DNA from 3 places in the Abyssisolibacter sp. ZYX002 genome. Region 1 is predicted to be linked to each of the others. Evidence: riboswitches for the same ligand, from Rfam matches in the RefSeq annotation. Region 1 holds a riboswitch; each other region holds the start of a gene.

Region 1 (4,759 bases):
TCCCAAAATTGATTAGCTTAAGTAGAAGTTAAAAACAGTTTGAGTTGTTTACATAGAACGATTCAAACTGTTTTAGTATTTCAGTATTTTCTATGAAGATGCAAATGATAATTATCGACCAATAGTAGTAGTAAATTCTTAATTAATGTAATATAATAATAAACAGAAAATATAATGATAAATACTATCATATAAATTATAATACGAGGTGTAAATATGAGGGAAAGACTTATGAGAACAGAGTTACTCATAGGCGAAAAAGCACTAGAGAAAATCAATGATTCGACAATAGCAGTATTTGGAATAGGGGGAGTAGGAGGATTTGTAGTAGAAGCGCTAGCTAGAGCAGGAGTTGGAACACTTATATTAGTAGACTTTGATAGAGTGGATGGAACAAATATAAATAGACAAATAATAGCGTTAGATAGTACTATAGATAGATTAAAAGTTGATGTCATGAAAGAAAGAATCAAAGACATCAACAGTGATATAGATGTCAAGACTTATCCAATATTGTTTAATAAAGATAACATGGGTGATATTTTTGATATAAAGATAGATTACGTAATAGATGCAATAGATATGGTATCTTCAAAGCTACTATTAATAGAAAAGTGTAAAGAAAAAAACATACCAATAATAAGTAGTATGGGTACAGGGAACAAGCTAAATCCGACCATGCTTAGAGTAGCAGATATATATAACACTAGCATTTGTCCATTAGCTAGAGTTATGAGAAGAGAACTACGTAAAAGAAATATAAAAGATTTAAAAGTAGTCTACTCAACAGAAGAAGCAATATTGAGAGAAGAAAACAAACCTAAAGATGGCAGTAGGCCAGTGACAGCGAGCATTTCATTTGTTCCATCAAGTGCAGGTCTGATAATAGCATCTGAGGTGGTTAAAGATATAATTAAGAAGTAAGGAGAATGAACATGAAGCAGATAGGCTATGTATTTGGTGTAGAAGGCAAAAGGGCTATAATAGACGTAAAAAGAGTGTCTGCATGTGGCGAAAACTGTGCAGATTGTAGTTCCTCATGTAAGATGCCAACAGTACGAGTAAATGTAGAAAATACACTAGAAGCGAAAAAAGGTGATTATGTAGAAATAAGCTCTGAGAGTAAAACAATCTTAAAATACACATTTTTAATATATGGAATACCATTAATCATAATGTTAGGAGCAATAGCAATAAGCATGGCTTTATTAAAAAAAGTAGGATACACGAATGATTCGCTTAGTCTAGTAATAGGGTTATTGTTTTTAGGACTATCTTACTTTATATTAAAGCGAGTAGATAATAATGCAAAAGGAAAGATAGAGTTTAAGATGACGAGGATTATGAATCAAAAATAATAGGAGGTGTATTTTTGGTAGATGATTTAAATATAAAAGATATAAACAATATCATATTTAAATCAGATAAAATAGTTATAATATGCTTTTATTCTTCAATTTTTAAGCCTAGTTTAACTACTATAGAGTACATATCAGAAGCGGTTAAAAAAGATAACCAATTTGATATATATAAAGTTGATTATTATAAACATAAAGAAATAGTTAAAAATTTCGAGGTAATAACAGTTCCAACCATAATCTTTTTTAAAGAGGGTAAAGAAAAATATCGTACTTCAGGTTCATTTAAAGAAAAACAAATAAAAGATATAATAGGATTTGTTAAAGTTTGTTAACATACTGAAATTTTATGATTGTAACATATTAAAAAATGATATAATCTATAGTGGACAGATACTATAGGAATTATAAAAACTAAACTTTTTAAGGAGGAACTGCTTACATGGAATTTAAAAGAGTAGCTAATTACGACCCTGAAATTATGAAAGCTCTAAACAACGAGATAGATCGTCAAAAAAATGGATTAGAGTTAATAGCTTCTGAGAACCTCGTAACAGAAACGGTTATGGAAGTGATGGGAAGCCATTTAACAAACAAATATGCAGAGGGATATCCAAAAAAGAGATATTATGGTGGATGTGAATTTGTTGATGAGGTTGAAATACTTGCAATAGAGAGATTAAAAAAGCTTTTTGGTGCAGACCATGCTAATGTTCAGCCTCATTCAGGATCAAACGCTAATTTTGGAGTTTATTTTTCAGTTCTAAAACCTGGAGATAAAGTTTTAGGTATGAATCTTAGCCATGGAGGACATTTAACACATGGTAGCCCTGTAAATATGTCAGGAGCATACTTTGATTTTGTAGCTTACGGAGTAGATAAAGATACAGAAGTATTAGACTACGAAGAAGTTAGACAACTGGCATTAAAAGAAAAACCAAAATTAATAGTGGCTGGTACAAGTGCATATCCTAGAATAATAGATTTTGCAAAATTCAGAGAGATAGCAGATGAAGTTGGAGCGTACTTAATGGTAGATATGGCACATATAGCTGGTTTAGTCGCAGCAGGATTACATCCTAGCCCAATACCATATGCTGATTTTGTGACAACTACAACTCATAAAACACTAAGAGGACCAAGAGGTGGAGCAATACTATGTAAAGCTGAGTATGCAAAGATGATAGATAAAGCTATATTCCCAGGAATCCAAGGTGGACCACTAATGCATGTTATAGCAGCTAAAGCAGTAAGCTTCAAAGAAGCATTACAGCCAGATTTTGTAGATTATCAAAAGCAAGTAGTAAAGAATGCCAAAGTTTTAGGGGAAGAGCTAGTAAAAAGAGGATTTAAATTAGTATCAAATGGAACAGACAATCATCTAATATTACTTGACTTAAGAAATAAAAATCTTACAGGTAAAGAAGCAGAGAAAAAGCTAGAAGCTGTAAGAGTTACAACAAATAAGAACACCATACCATTTGATCCACAAAGTCCATTTGTAACAAGTGGCCTTAGAATAGGTACACCAGCAGTTACGACTAGAGGGCTTAAAGAAGAGGATATGGTAGAAATAGCTCAGATAATAGATGATACGTTGACAGAAAAGAGAGATTTAAAAGAAATAGAAAAACAAGTATTAAATTTATGTGACAAATATCCGATTTATTAATATAATAATTATAACCAACAAAGTCTATAGGTGCCTTGAAAAAGGAGAATAGGGAATAGAGTGAAAATCTCTAACGGTCCCACCACTGTAAGGTGGAGCGATATAAAAGATATCACTGGATTCAGTCTGGGAAGATTTATAGAGCAATGAAACCAAGTCAGGAGACCTGCCTATAAGGCTATATATTCATGAGTAATGGTAAAGTTCATGGTTTATTTGATGTACTTCAAATAAGCCGTGAACTTTTTTATTTTACAAAAGGAGGATAAAAATGAAACTACTAAATGAAACATTGAAAAAAATCACATCACTAGATGAAGAGGCAATGAGCATAACAAGAGAAAGAATCGACAATCTAATCAAACCAATAGGTAGCATGGGAAAGCTTGAAGACATAGCAGTAAAATTGTCAGGGATAACAGGAGAACTTCATCCCAAAGTAGATAAAAAAGCTATCATAGTATTAGCAGGAGATCACGGTGTGTGTGAAGAAGGAATCGCAAAAAGTGATCAAATAGTTACAGCTATGCAAACCATAAACTTTACTAAAGGACTGACAGGAGTATGTGCAGTAGGTAAACTAGTGGGTGCAGATATCATATCAGTAAATGTAGGAGTTAAGCATGAGATAGACAACAAAGATGTGATAAATAAAGTCATAAGAAGGGGAACAAACAACATAAAAAAAGGCCCTGCAATGAGCAGAGAAGAAGCAATAAGGTCAATAGAGATAGGAATAGAAGTAGCGATAGAACAGATTAAAAAAGGTAAAAACATACTAGCAACTGGAGAGATGGGCATAGGAAACACAACACCAACAACAGCGATACTAAGTGCTATAGCAGGATATACACCAGAGGAAATAACAGGAATAGGAGCAAATTTGCCTGTAGAGAGATTACAAAACAAAATAGATGTTATTAAGACAGCTATAAAAGTAAACAAACCAAACCCAAGTGATGCAATAGATGTATTAGCTAAAGTAGGAGGATTTGAAATAGGAGCAATGGCAGGAGTGATGATAGCTGGTGCAGCATATAAAACACCGGTAGTGATAGATGGTTACATATCCACAATATCAGCAATATTAGCATGTACATTGGAGCCTAAAGTTAAAGAGTATTTACTACCATCACATAAATCACACGAAAAAGGAGCAAAGTATGCTACTCAGTATCTTGGATTAAATCCAATGCTAGATATGGACATGAGACTAGGAGAAGGTAGTGGTGCAGCTTTAGCGTTTAATATAATAGAGTCAGCAACCTATATGAATAAAGAAATGATCACATTTGCTGAAGCTGGTATCCAGCCCTAATGAGTACACATATTAACAATTTAACTAATAAAAAATCAACTAGAAGTTTTAGTTGATTTTTTTATTTTGCGTTTTATATGAGTTTTTTGATTGTGAATCAAGCCAAGAATTAGAAGTATACAAATTGGAAAATAATGATATCAAATTAATGAAGATATAAAATAAAAAATATTGACAATTTTACAATAAAATATTAAAATATATTTAAATGTAGCAAAAAATGTAATTAGTTACAAGATTTAAGTGATTTAAAACCAAATTAAAAGGAGGAATGTATAATGTCTAAAAAGTTTATATCTATTTTATTATTGGTATTATTACTTATTAACCCAGTAAAACTTCAAGCAACTGATACAAAAGGTATTGATTCAACGCTAGAAAACACACTAAGTAGTACAAGTTCTGGTATTG
Region 2 (4,759 bases), 1.1 Mb from region 1:
GATGATGTATTAATCAGAAAAGATGGTAAATTTGTTATACCTGAGCTTGAATGCTTGAATCCAGAAAACCTTAAATAAAGCTATAAATACAGAAAAGTCCAAGATGCAATTTTATCTATGGGCTTTTTTTATTTAGAATAATTATATTGATACAAACTTGACAATATTAACCAAATCAATTACATTTATACTCAAAAGATTATTTGCTTAAATAATAAGGAGATGAGTATAGCTTATGCTAAGAAAGTTATTGATTTATATTTTGCTTACTGCGATAATATTAATAGTTACAGGATGCACAACCCAGAGTAACAAAGAGGTAAGTGTAAAAGAAGAAATTAAAATTACTGATGAAGAAATACTGCAAATAGCAAATAAAGATGCTAAAGAAGAATGTGATAATATAAAAAACGTAAGTATATTTAAGCGCTATAAAAATTACACAGCGTTAATTGAAGTAATACTAGATAGTAATAGACAGTTATTTATGTATTATAATCTTAAAACAAATATAGTATGCTGGGTGCCGTCTGGTACGATGTTTGTGGATTCGTGTAAATTTATTAATGATTATTGTTTTGAACTTAAAATGACTGGTTATAGTTCTGAATTCTATTGTAGTTACGCTCCTTATAAAAAGCATTATAGAATAGCACTTGATGAAGAAGGAAACTATGAGGTAATAGGCTACAATAAAGATATATGGATTCCATTAGAGGAGTCTATAGATTTTGGTGAAGGCGGGAAATTTGTTAATTATGATTTGAAAGACATACGTATATCAAGTTATGGATTACAGTTAGAATTTGACAGGGATAATAACGCATATTTAGATTTTAGACCACGTATAGTTACTGGTTTTAATAACGATAAATTTATCATAGAATTACATGATACAAAGGTTTCAGATAAACAAAAAATATATAATCTAATGAATTATAACGATCGTATAAGTGACATACAGATAGTTGAAGAAGGTAAAAACACTAGATTGATATTGACATTGATAAATGACATGAAGTTCTATAGGATAAAATCTGGATATAAGATTGAATTTGAGTTTCATACTGATGCTGATGGTTTAGTTGAGGTGAGTTAATAATAAATTTTATTTTATCCATATATAATTACTATGGTGATATTTTGATACCTTATGGTAGAGAATAAGATACACAAAGAACTAACATAAAACCAGTATATAATACTTAATATACACAGATGTAATTCATCTTTGCATTGACAAAAGGATAAAAGTTAAACTATACTATATATATAATCAAATAATCTAAAAGGTGCTATGAGGGATGTAAATAGAAACAGCCCCATAGGTAAAAGGGAAAAAGGTTAGAAGCCTTTGCAGCCCCCGCTACTGTATGTAGAGATGAGATTCTTAATAACCACTACTCAAAATATGAGTGGGAAGGATAGAATCAAAGATGACCTACAAGCCAGGAAACCTGCCTTATGGATAATAAAACTAGTGCTTCGGGAGGAAGTATGTTGTTAAAGAAAACACATATTTCTAATGTGTTATTTTTTTGCAAATAACCTCCAAGCTAAATAAGAGAGGAGTTTTAAATTGAAAAGATTTACAAAACTATTTACACTGTTTTTAGCGATAACATTTTTATGCTTAAACATAGCATCACCAGATGTTTTTGCGAGTAGTGAGAAACAAAAAGATTATATTATTAAAGGCTGTAGAGCTTACATATCAACAGATGATGTTAGTAACTATGGTGTAAAAGCAAAAAAAGAAGGTAACAAAGTAAAAGTTTATAATAGTTACGTGACTATGGAGTTTAATATAGACTCAAACAAAGTGAGTATTAATAATATCAATGTAACTTTAGATTGCAAAACATTCGAAGAAAAAGGTAAAGTATACGTACCTTATAGAATGTTACTAGAGACACTCAATTATAAATTAACGTGGTTATCTACCACAAAATCAGTATCTTTTAGTAAGCAATCAGGAGATACAACAAAATATCCATTGACAATAAAAAATGGAGAGAACAAGATTGTAATAGATAAAGAGCCACAGAAAATAGTATCATTAGCGCCAGGAGTAACAGAAAAGCTATATGAACTAGGTGCTTTTGAAAAATTAGTAGGTAGAACACAATATTGTAAGTATCCATCAAAAGTTAAAGATATCAAAAACGTAGGGACTTTGTTTGAACCAAACATTGAAACTATAATAGACTTAGAACCTGATTTAGCATTGGCAGAAACACACTTTAAAAAAGAGATATTAGATAAATTGAGTCAAGCTGGTATAGCTTCAGCATCAGCTAAGACACCAGTGAGCATAGAAGGTATATATGATCAAATGCTGTTAATGGGGAAAATAGTAAATAAAAATTACGAAGCAAGAGCGTTGGTTTCAAGCATGAGATCAAAAGTTCAAAAGATAAAATACGTTTTAAATAATAACAGCAATAAAAAAAGCATATACTATGTTGTTGGAACAGGGCAACACGGCGAATATACAGCAGGAAGTGATACATTTATAGCAGATATGATAAGAACAGTAGGAGCAACAAATGCTGCAGATGATGTAAAAGGCTGGAAGTATAGCGTTGAAAAGATAATAGATAATGATCCAGACATACTAGTAGGTAATAAGACTAATATAGATAGCATGATAAACAGTAGCAATTTTAGTATATTATCAGCTATAAAAAATAAATCCTACGAAAAAATTGATTCGAATATATTGGAACTATCAGCACCAAGAGCAATTAATATAGGTTTGAAGATGTTATTTAAAATGGTACATGGTGATTTAGTAAATGAATTAGGATTCTAAGATGAAGCGGTGATTTGATGTCATATAATAAAAATAAAAGGAAAAACCATATAGTGATACTAATGCTGTCAGCAGTATTAGTATTGCTTATGTTTAGCGCAGTATCTTTAGGAACTGTAAAAATACCAATAAAAGATGTTGTGAAGATAACCATTAACAAACTTGAATTCTTAAATATAAACATGGATATGTCTAGTATAAAAAAATCAGCCATATTTATAGTATCTGAGGTAAGATTACCTCGAGTACTAATGTCAGTTATATGTGGAGGAATACTTGCAATAGTAGGAGTAGCATATCAGGCTATATTTAAGAATCCAATGGCAGATCCGTACATAATGGGATCATCATCAGGAGCAGCATTTGGTGCTACGGTAGGTATAGTGCTAGGAGTGAGTAATAGTTTTATGGGGCTAGGAATAATAAGTATACTAGCTTTTGCTGGAGCGCTAGCCACTACCATAATTGTTTATGGTTTAGCTAGAAGAGGTAGTAAAATATCAACCACTTCAATATTATTAGCCGGTATAGTTATGAGCTCGTTACTTTCTTCAGCAATATCATTAATGATGATTTTTAATCAAAGAGATCTCGGTAAAATAATAGGGTGGACTATGGGTAGTTTTAATGGAACTAATTATAGACAGATATTAATAGTAATTGTACCTGCAATAATAGGGTTAGTTATATTGATATCCTTAACCAAGGAACTTAATGCATTATCTATAGGAGAAGATAGTGCGCAAAGTTTAGGGGTAAATGTAGAGACTACTAAAAAAATAGTGTTAGTAGTAGCATCCTTACTAGCAGCTTGTGCAGTATCTGTAAGTGGCATAATAGGATTTGTAGGATTGATAGTTCCACATCTTTTGAGATTGATTTTTGGTTCGGATCATAGGGTATTGATGCCAGTATCAATTGTAGGAGGAGCTATATTTATGCTGATTTGTGATACTTTAGCTAGAACAGTACTAAATGGCGTAGAAATACCTGTAGGTATAATAACATCAATATTTGGTGGACCATTTTTCCTTTATTTACTCAGAAAATCAAAGAATAGCATATAGAGAGGTAACCGTTATGAGCAGTGCTATGAAAATAGAAAATATATCATTCAAATATACAGACAACTTAATATTAAGAGATTTAAACTTTACAGTTGACAAAGGAGAGTTTTTGGGGATATTAGGACCAAATGGCTGTGGAAAAACTACATTACTTAAAAATATGTGTAACTTATTAAAGCCACTATCAGGAAATATATCAGTTGGGAATGAGAATATTTCAAAAACATCTCATAAAGAATTAGCAAAAAAAATTGCAGTAGTACATCAATTTGATAATATTAGCTTTGATTTCTCAGTGCATGATATAGTGCTAATGGGAAGAATGCCTCACCAAAGAAGATTCTCAGGGGAAACTAAGAAGGATTATGAAGTAGTAGAAAGATGTATGAAGGTCACAGATTCATGGGATCTAAGAGATAAAAAGATACTTCAGATAAGTGGTGGAGAAAGACAAAGAGTTATGCTAGCCAGAGCTTTAGCTCAAGAACCTGAGATATTGCTTTTAGATGAACCAATTTCACATTTAGATATTAAGCATCAAATAAATATATTGAATCTATGTAAGAAGTTAAACAAAGAAGATAATCTAACAATAATAATAACGATACATGATATTAATATGGCTCTAAAGTACTGTAAAAAGATAATAATGATGAATAATGGACAGATAGAAGCATACGATAAGCCAGAGATAGTCCTTACAAAAGAAAATATCAGTAACATATATGATATAGGTGTAGATATAATAAGAAATAAAGATAAGAATATAACTTATATAGTACCAAAGACAGAGTAAAAAAGCAGTCCTTAGATAGACTGTTTTTTGTTTTGAATAGAAAACCAAGGGTAATGCTTTGTAGTGGTACTCGTTACTTTA
Region 3 (4,759 bases), 950 kb from region 1:
CTGTTATTATATTTAAATCTGAATTATTAAAATATTTTTGCATATATCTAACTAAGCTATAAAACCCTGTATCACCAGATACTATTACACTTATCTTTTTTTTTGTTCTTCTTTGATGTATTAAATGTATTATTTCTTGTAGATTTGAATTTATATATACTATTTCTTTGTTCTCTACATAATCAAGTATACTGCTTATATTCCTTTTCGCTCCTATCACTATATGAGAGTTTTTTATTTCCCTTAGCGCAATGGGTAGTATGTAGTCTTTATTACCTGGTCCAAGTCCAATCACATTTATTTTATTCATTTAAAAATTCCTCCAAATAATCATCTGCTAGTTTACTTTTACCTATTACTCCATATTGATTTGTAAATATAATTGCTTGAACCTCGACTTCTTCTAGAGTTCGTTCACTTGCTCTAATTGACACTCTTTCTGCTATAACATTAAATACCTGCTGTTTGTTTTCTTGCTTTATGATATCAACTACTTCATCTGTTGTTATACATTCTAATATCTCTTTTATTAATTTAGAGCTACAATCATATAGTGACCCACAGTACGATGCTATCACTTCCATTCTACAATCAGCATACTTGCTATGTGTCTGAAATATACCTCCTGCAACCTTAGACATTTTTCCTAAATGCCCTATTATCAGTATCCTTTTTATGTTTTGTCTTGTAGCATAGTCCAACATGTATCCTATATAGTTACTTGTTTTAACTATATATTTATCTTTTATTCCAAGCTTCAAAGCAAAATCTCTCCCGTAGTTACCTGGTACAAAAACTATACTCTCTACTCCTTCTGCTTTAAGCATCGATATCTCAAGAGCCAATGATTCTTTCTGGGCATCTTCTGACATAGGCTCTACTATCCCACTTGTACCGATAATTGATAATCCTCCTACTATTCCTAGCTTCGGATTAAAGGTCTTTTTTGCAATTTCCTCTCCATTAGGTATCATTATCTCTATCTCCACTCCATTACTTGTTGGTAATACTTCTTTTACATGAGATAGTATCATTTTCATAGGCACTGGATTTATTGCAGGCTTACCAACTGATACTGATAACCCCTTTTTTGTTACTACTCCTATCCCTTTACCTCCCTTGATATTAATACCTTTTTCAATTTTTCTTGCTGTGGCGTATATTTTTATACCATTTGTTATATCAGGGTCATCACCACTATCCTTAGTTACAGAGCATGTTACTTGATTTTTTTCTACCCGAACATCTTCTATGTTAATTTTTAACTTTACTCCTTTAGGCGTATTTATATCTACATTTTTTAGAATCATATTTTTAAATAACATCATAGTCGAAGCTTTTGCAACTGCAGTGGCACATGATCCTGTTGTATAACCACATCTAAGTTTCTTTCCATTTTTAATAATGAACTGATCTGTCATAGTACTACTTACCTTTACACATTTTTAATATTGCATTTATTATTGATACGGCTACTGTACTTCCGCCTTTACGTCCCTTTATAACTATAGATGATATGTTAGTTCTTTTCATTAATTCATCTTTTGACTCTGCCGCTCCGACAAACCCAACTGGTACACCTATAATGATAGGTACTGGTTCTTGATGGTTTTCTTCAATTAACTCCATCAGCTTATATAAGGCTGTGGGTGCATTCCCTATGACAAATATTTTAATATTTTTATCGTGATAAGCTTTTTCTATAGCTGTCATAGACCTTGTTACGTTTCTTTCTTTTGCTATCTTTTTTACATCTTCATCATGTACATAATTACACACCTTACAATTATATTTAGCTACGTTTGTTCTGTTAATCCCAACTTTTATCATGTGTGTATCTGCATATATAGCACATCCACTTTCTAATGCTTTTTTACACTTTTCTATAACATCGCCATTAAATTTTATTAACTTTGAATATTCAAAGTCTGCTGTTGTATGTATTACTCTTTTAACAATGCTCAGCTGCTCAGAGCTAAAACTATCAACGTCCTCCATTATTGATTCAATGATTTCCATGCTTTTAGACTCTATAGCATGTGGATTAACTTCAAAGTTGTTCATATTACTCACTCTCCTTGTGATTGGTAAAATTCATCCATCTTTTTTACAAAGTTATTAAAAAATTTTAAATTAGTATAGTAATGAATATGAGCATATGCGCCTAATCCATTTCCCTTTTCATATCCACAGTTCCACTCTTTTGTAATTTTATTTTTTCTGTATTTTTTCAATCTGAATACTTTTTTACCACCTTCATCTACTTTTGATCTATGAAACTCGTGTACTCTTGCTTTATCACTCTCTTCTCCATATATACATTTCTCAGTTAACTCAAGCTCCGCATACCCAAAACGTTGTAGTCTTTTTGTCATATATGAATCTTTATCAAACCATCCAACCATTTTGTATTTGTTTGAGTCGAAATCATATATATTATTACATAGATACATCAACCCTCCACATTCTGCGATATATGGTATGCCTGATGATAATTTTTCTAATATGCTGTTTTTCATGGTCTCATTCTGTTCTAACTCCTTTGCAAACACCTCAGGAAAACCTCCACCAAACATTAATCCATGAATATTGTCTGGTAGCTTCTCATCATGTATTGGGCTAAACGTTACTATCTCTATATCATTTTCTAAGAATAAATCTAAGTTATCATGATAATAAAAATTAAACGCTTCATCTTTTGCTATCGCTACTCTAAGCCCTTTATAACTTTCACATACAGATTTAACATGATTGCTTTTGATTTCAGTCTTGTTATATTCTTTGCCTAACTTAACTAATCCATCTATATCTATGGTCTCTTTTACATGTAGCGCTAACTCTGTTAGTAATCCATCTAATGTTTCATTTTCAAAAGATGGTACTAACCCTAGATGTCTGCTAGATAACTTAATATTCTCAACTTTCTTCATATAGCCCAGTGGCTTTACATCCGTATAGGTTTCTACGGCTTCTTTTAATATATAGTAATGAATATCCGAACTCACATTGTTAAATATTACTCCCTTTATATCAATTTGTGAATCAAAGTCTGCATATCCTTTTACTATAGCAGCTATACTTTGAGATAAACCACCTCCATTCACGACCAATACCACAGGTAATTTGAGTATTTTAGCTATTTTTGCTGTACTCCCTATATCACTTCCTATTTCTGCTCCGTCATATAAACCCATTACTCCTTCTATGACTGCAAAATCACTACCTAATCTATTTTTATTATATAGATATTTTATAACGTCATCTGTTAACATCCATGAATCCAAATTTCTACTCTTTCTGTTCGTTATATATGTATGATACGCAGTATCTATATAATCTGGTCCAACTTTGTATGGCTGAACTATCATCTCCTGGGATAACACTTTCATTATTCCCATTGATATCGTTGTCTTTCCTACCCCACTATTTGTTCCAGCTATAATAACACCTGCCAAATCATCACCACCTTAATAAATATAAAAAAACACACCTAAAAAATAGGTGTGCACATACTCTAAATCTCTATATAAGCATATAAAGCTAAATACCACCTACCTCCCACCGAAGTAGTAATACTAACCAGATAAAAGGCAGGTCTCCTGACTTACAATCATTCTACTCTCTTTCCTTCCCATTTGCACAGTGGATATTAGATTTCGTCATGTTTACAGTAGCGGGGGCTGTAGTGGAATTTCACCACTTTCCCTCTTAGCTCTTCTTATAAAGAGAACCTTTTACTAATATTCAGTTTTAATATAGCTTTATTTTAATACATATCATATTATAAAGTCAAGTTTCGCATTATAATAGGGTGTCTAATTAGACACCCTTAGAATTTCAAAATTATATTACTGTAATATTTTCAGCTTGTGGTCCTTTTGGTCCATCAACTATATCAAAAGAAACTTTTTCGCCTTCTTCTAATGTTTTGAATCCTTCTTTGTTGATTTGTGAGAAATGTGCGAATACATCGTTTCCTTCCTCTGTAGTAATAAATCCAAATCCTTTTTCACTGTTAAACCATTTTACTGTTCCAGTCATATCTTTACCTCCAAAATTTTTATTCTTTAATTCCTATAAAGCATCTATGAATAAAAAATTTGAAGCAAGTTTATTCATACATCACTATTTATTATTGAATCAAAGTTATAATTATAGTATATACTATTTTGGCTTAATTACAAGCATTATTTTGCATTTTCATAAAAAATATGAAAATTTTATTTCTATTTATTATATCATTCTACTTATCAGGCTCCAATACAAAAGATGTTGCAAAATACCTACTTTGATAAGGGAATTCAGGTGGAGGCTCAACGCTACAAACAAATTGATTACTAAACCATCTTGCTTCTTCGGTAGAAGTTCCATTTAAATAATCTCTCCACCCTTGAATTGGACCTCCTGGTACTATTCTGTATTTTTCTATAAATTGATAAAGCGCTGCCCTTTGTGGTTTTTGTTGTGCTTGGAAATTAACCGTATCTGTCACTGTAATTTGCGTAGATATAGACACGCTAGTTGAGAAAGAATTTGTAAGTGATACAGATAATGATGCGGATATTTCAGACCCTTCAAATCCAGCTTTAAATCCTACTGTTGAACCTACTGTGCTTGAAAATGTCTTACTTTCCTGTGTAGTAACACCAGAAGTAACTGCTACAGACTTTGTATAAGTTTGCCCTGGCTGTATGTTTGATATTTCAGATAATAAATTCCAATAAGATTCATTATGCACCTTTGAACCCTGTGCTGCACC

The links. Region 1 has a riboswitch for cobalamin ahead of cobT (nicotinate-nucleotide--dimethylbenzimidazole phosphoribosyltransferase). Riboswitches for the same ligand answer to the same signal wherever they lie in the genome.
Region 2: it holds a riboswitch for cobalamin, as region 1 does, so the genes downstream of both, P3X86_RS00110 (helical backbone metal receptor) here and cobT (nicotinate-nucleotide--dimethylbenzimidazole phosphoribosyltransferase) in region 1, are expected to answer to the same signal.
Region 3: it holds a riboswitch for cobalamin, as region 1 does, so the genes downstream of both, P3X86_RS00655 (cobyrinic acid a,c-diamide synthase CobB) here and cobT (nicotinate-nucleotide--dimethylbenzimidazole phosphoribosyltransferase) in region 1, are expected to answer to the same signal.

The regions. Positions count from the first base shown of each region.
Region 1 is NZ_JARMXH010000001.1:1,099,317-1,104,075, reverse strand. Features, by position in the region: gene tsaA (tRNA (N6-threonylcarbamoyladenosine(37)-N6)-methyltransferase TrmO) at 1-16, shown strand, start outside; gene P3X86_RS05005 (tRNA threonylcarbamoyladenosine dehydratase) at 217-924, shown strand; gene P3X86_RS05000 (SoxR reducing system RseC family protein) at 936-1,358, shown strand; gene P3X86_RS04995 (thioredoxin family protein) at 1,373-1,693, shown strand; gene P3X86_RS04990 (serine hydroxymethyltransferase) at 1,801-3,030, shown strand; cobalamin riboswitch at 3,042-3,218, shown strand; gene cobT (nicotinate-nucleotide--dimethylbenzimidazole phosphoribosyltransferase) at 3,302-4,348, shown strand; gene P3X86_RS04980 (deaminase domain-containing protein) at 4,627-4,759, shown strand, end outside.
Region 2 is NZ_JARMXH010000001.1:26,046-30,804, forward strand. Features, by position in the region: gene P3X86_RS00100 (aminopeptidase) at 1-78, shown strand, start outside; gene P3X86_RS00105 (hypothetical protein) at 236-1,099, shown strand; cobalamin riboswitch at 1,274-1,479, shown strand; gene P3X86_RS00110 (helical backbone metal receptor) at 1,580-2,815, shown strand; gene P3X86_RS00115 (FecCD family ABC transporter permease) at 2,833-3,882, shown strand; gene P3X86_RS00120 (ABC transporter ATP-binding protein) at 3,896-4,678, shown strand.
Region 3 is NZ_JARMXH010000001.1:153,281-158,039, reverse strand. Features, by position in the region: gene cbiE (precorrin-6y C5,15-methyltransferase (decarboxylating) subunit CbiE) at 1-310, opposite strand, end outside; gene cbiD (cobalt-precorrin-5B (C(1))-methyltransferase CbiD) at 303-1,421, opposite strand; gene P3X86_RS00660 (precorrin-8X methylmutase) at 1,426-2,064, opposite strand; gene P3X86_RS00655 (cobyrinic acid a,c-diamide synthase CobB) at 2,070-3,455, opposite strand; cobalamin riboswitch at 3,573-3,750, opposite strand; gene P3X86_RS00650 (cold shock domain-containing protein) at 3,844-4,041, opposite strand; gene P3X86_RS00645 (hypothetical protein) at 4,244-4,759, opposite strand, start outside.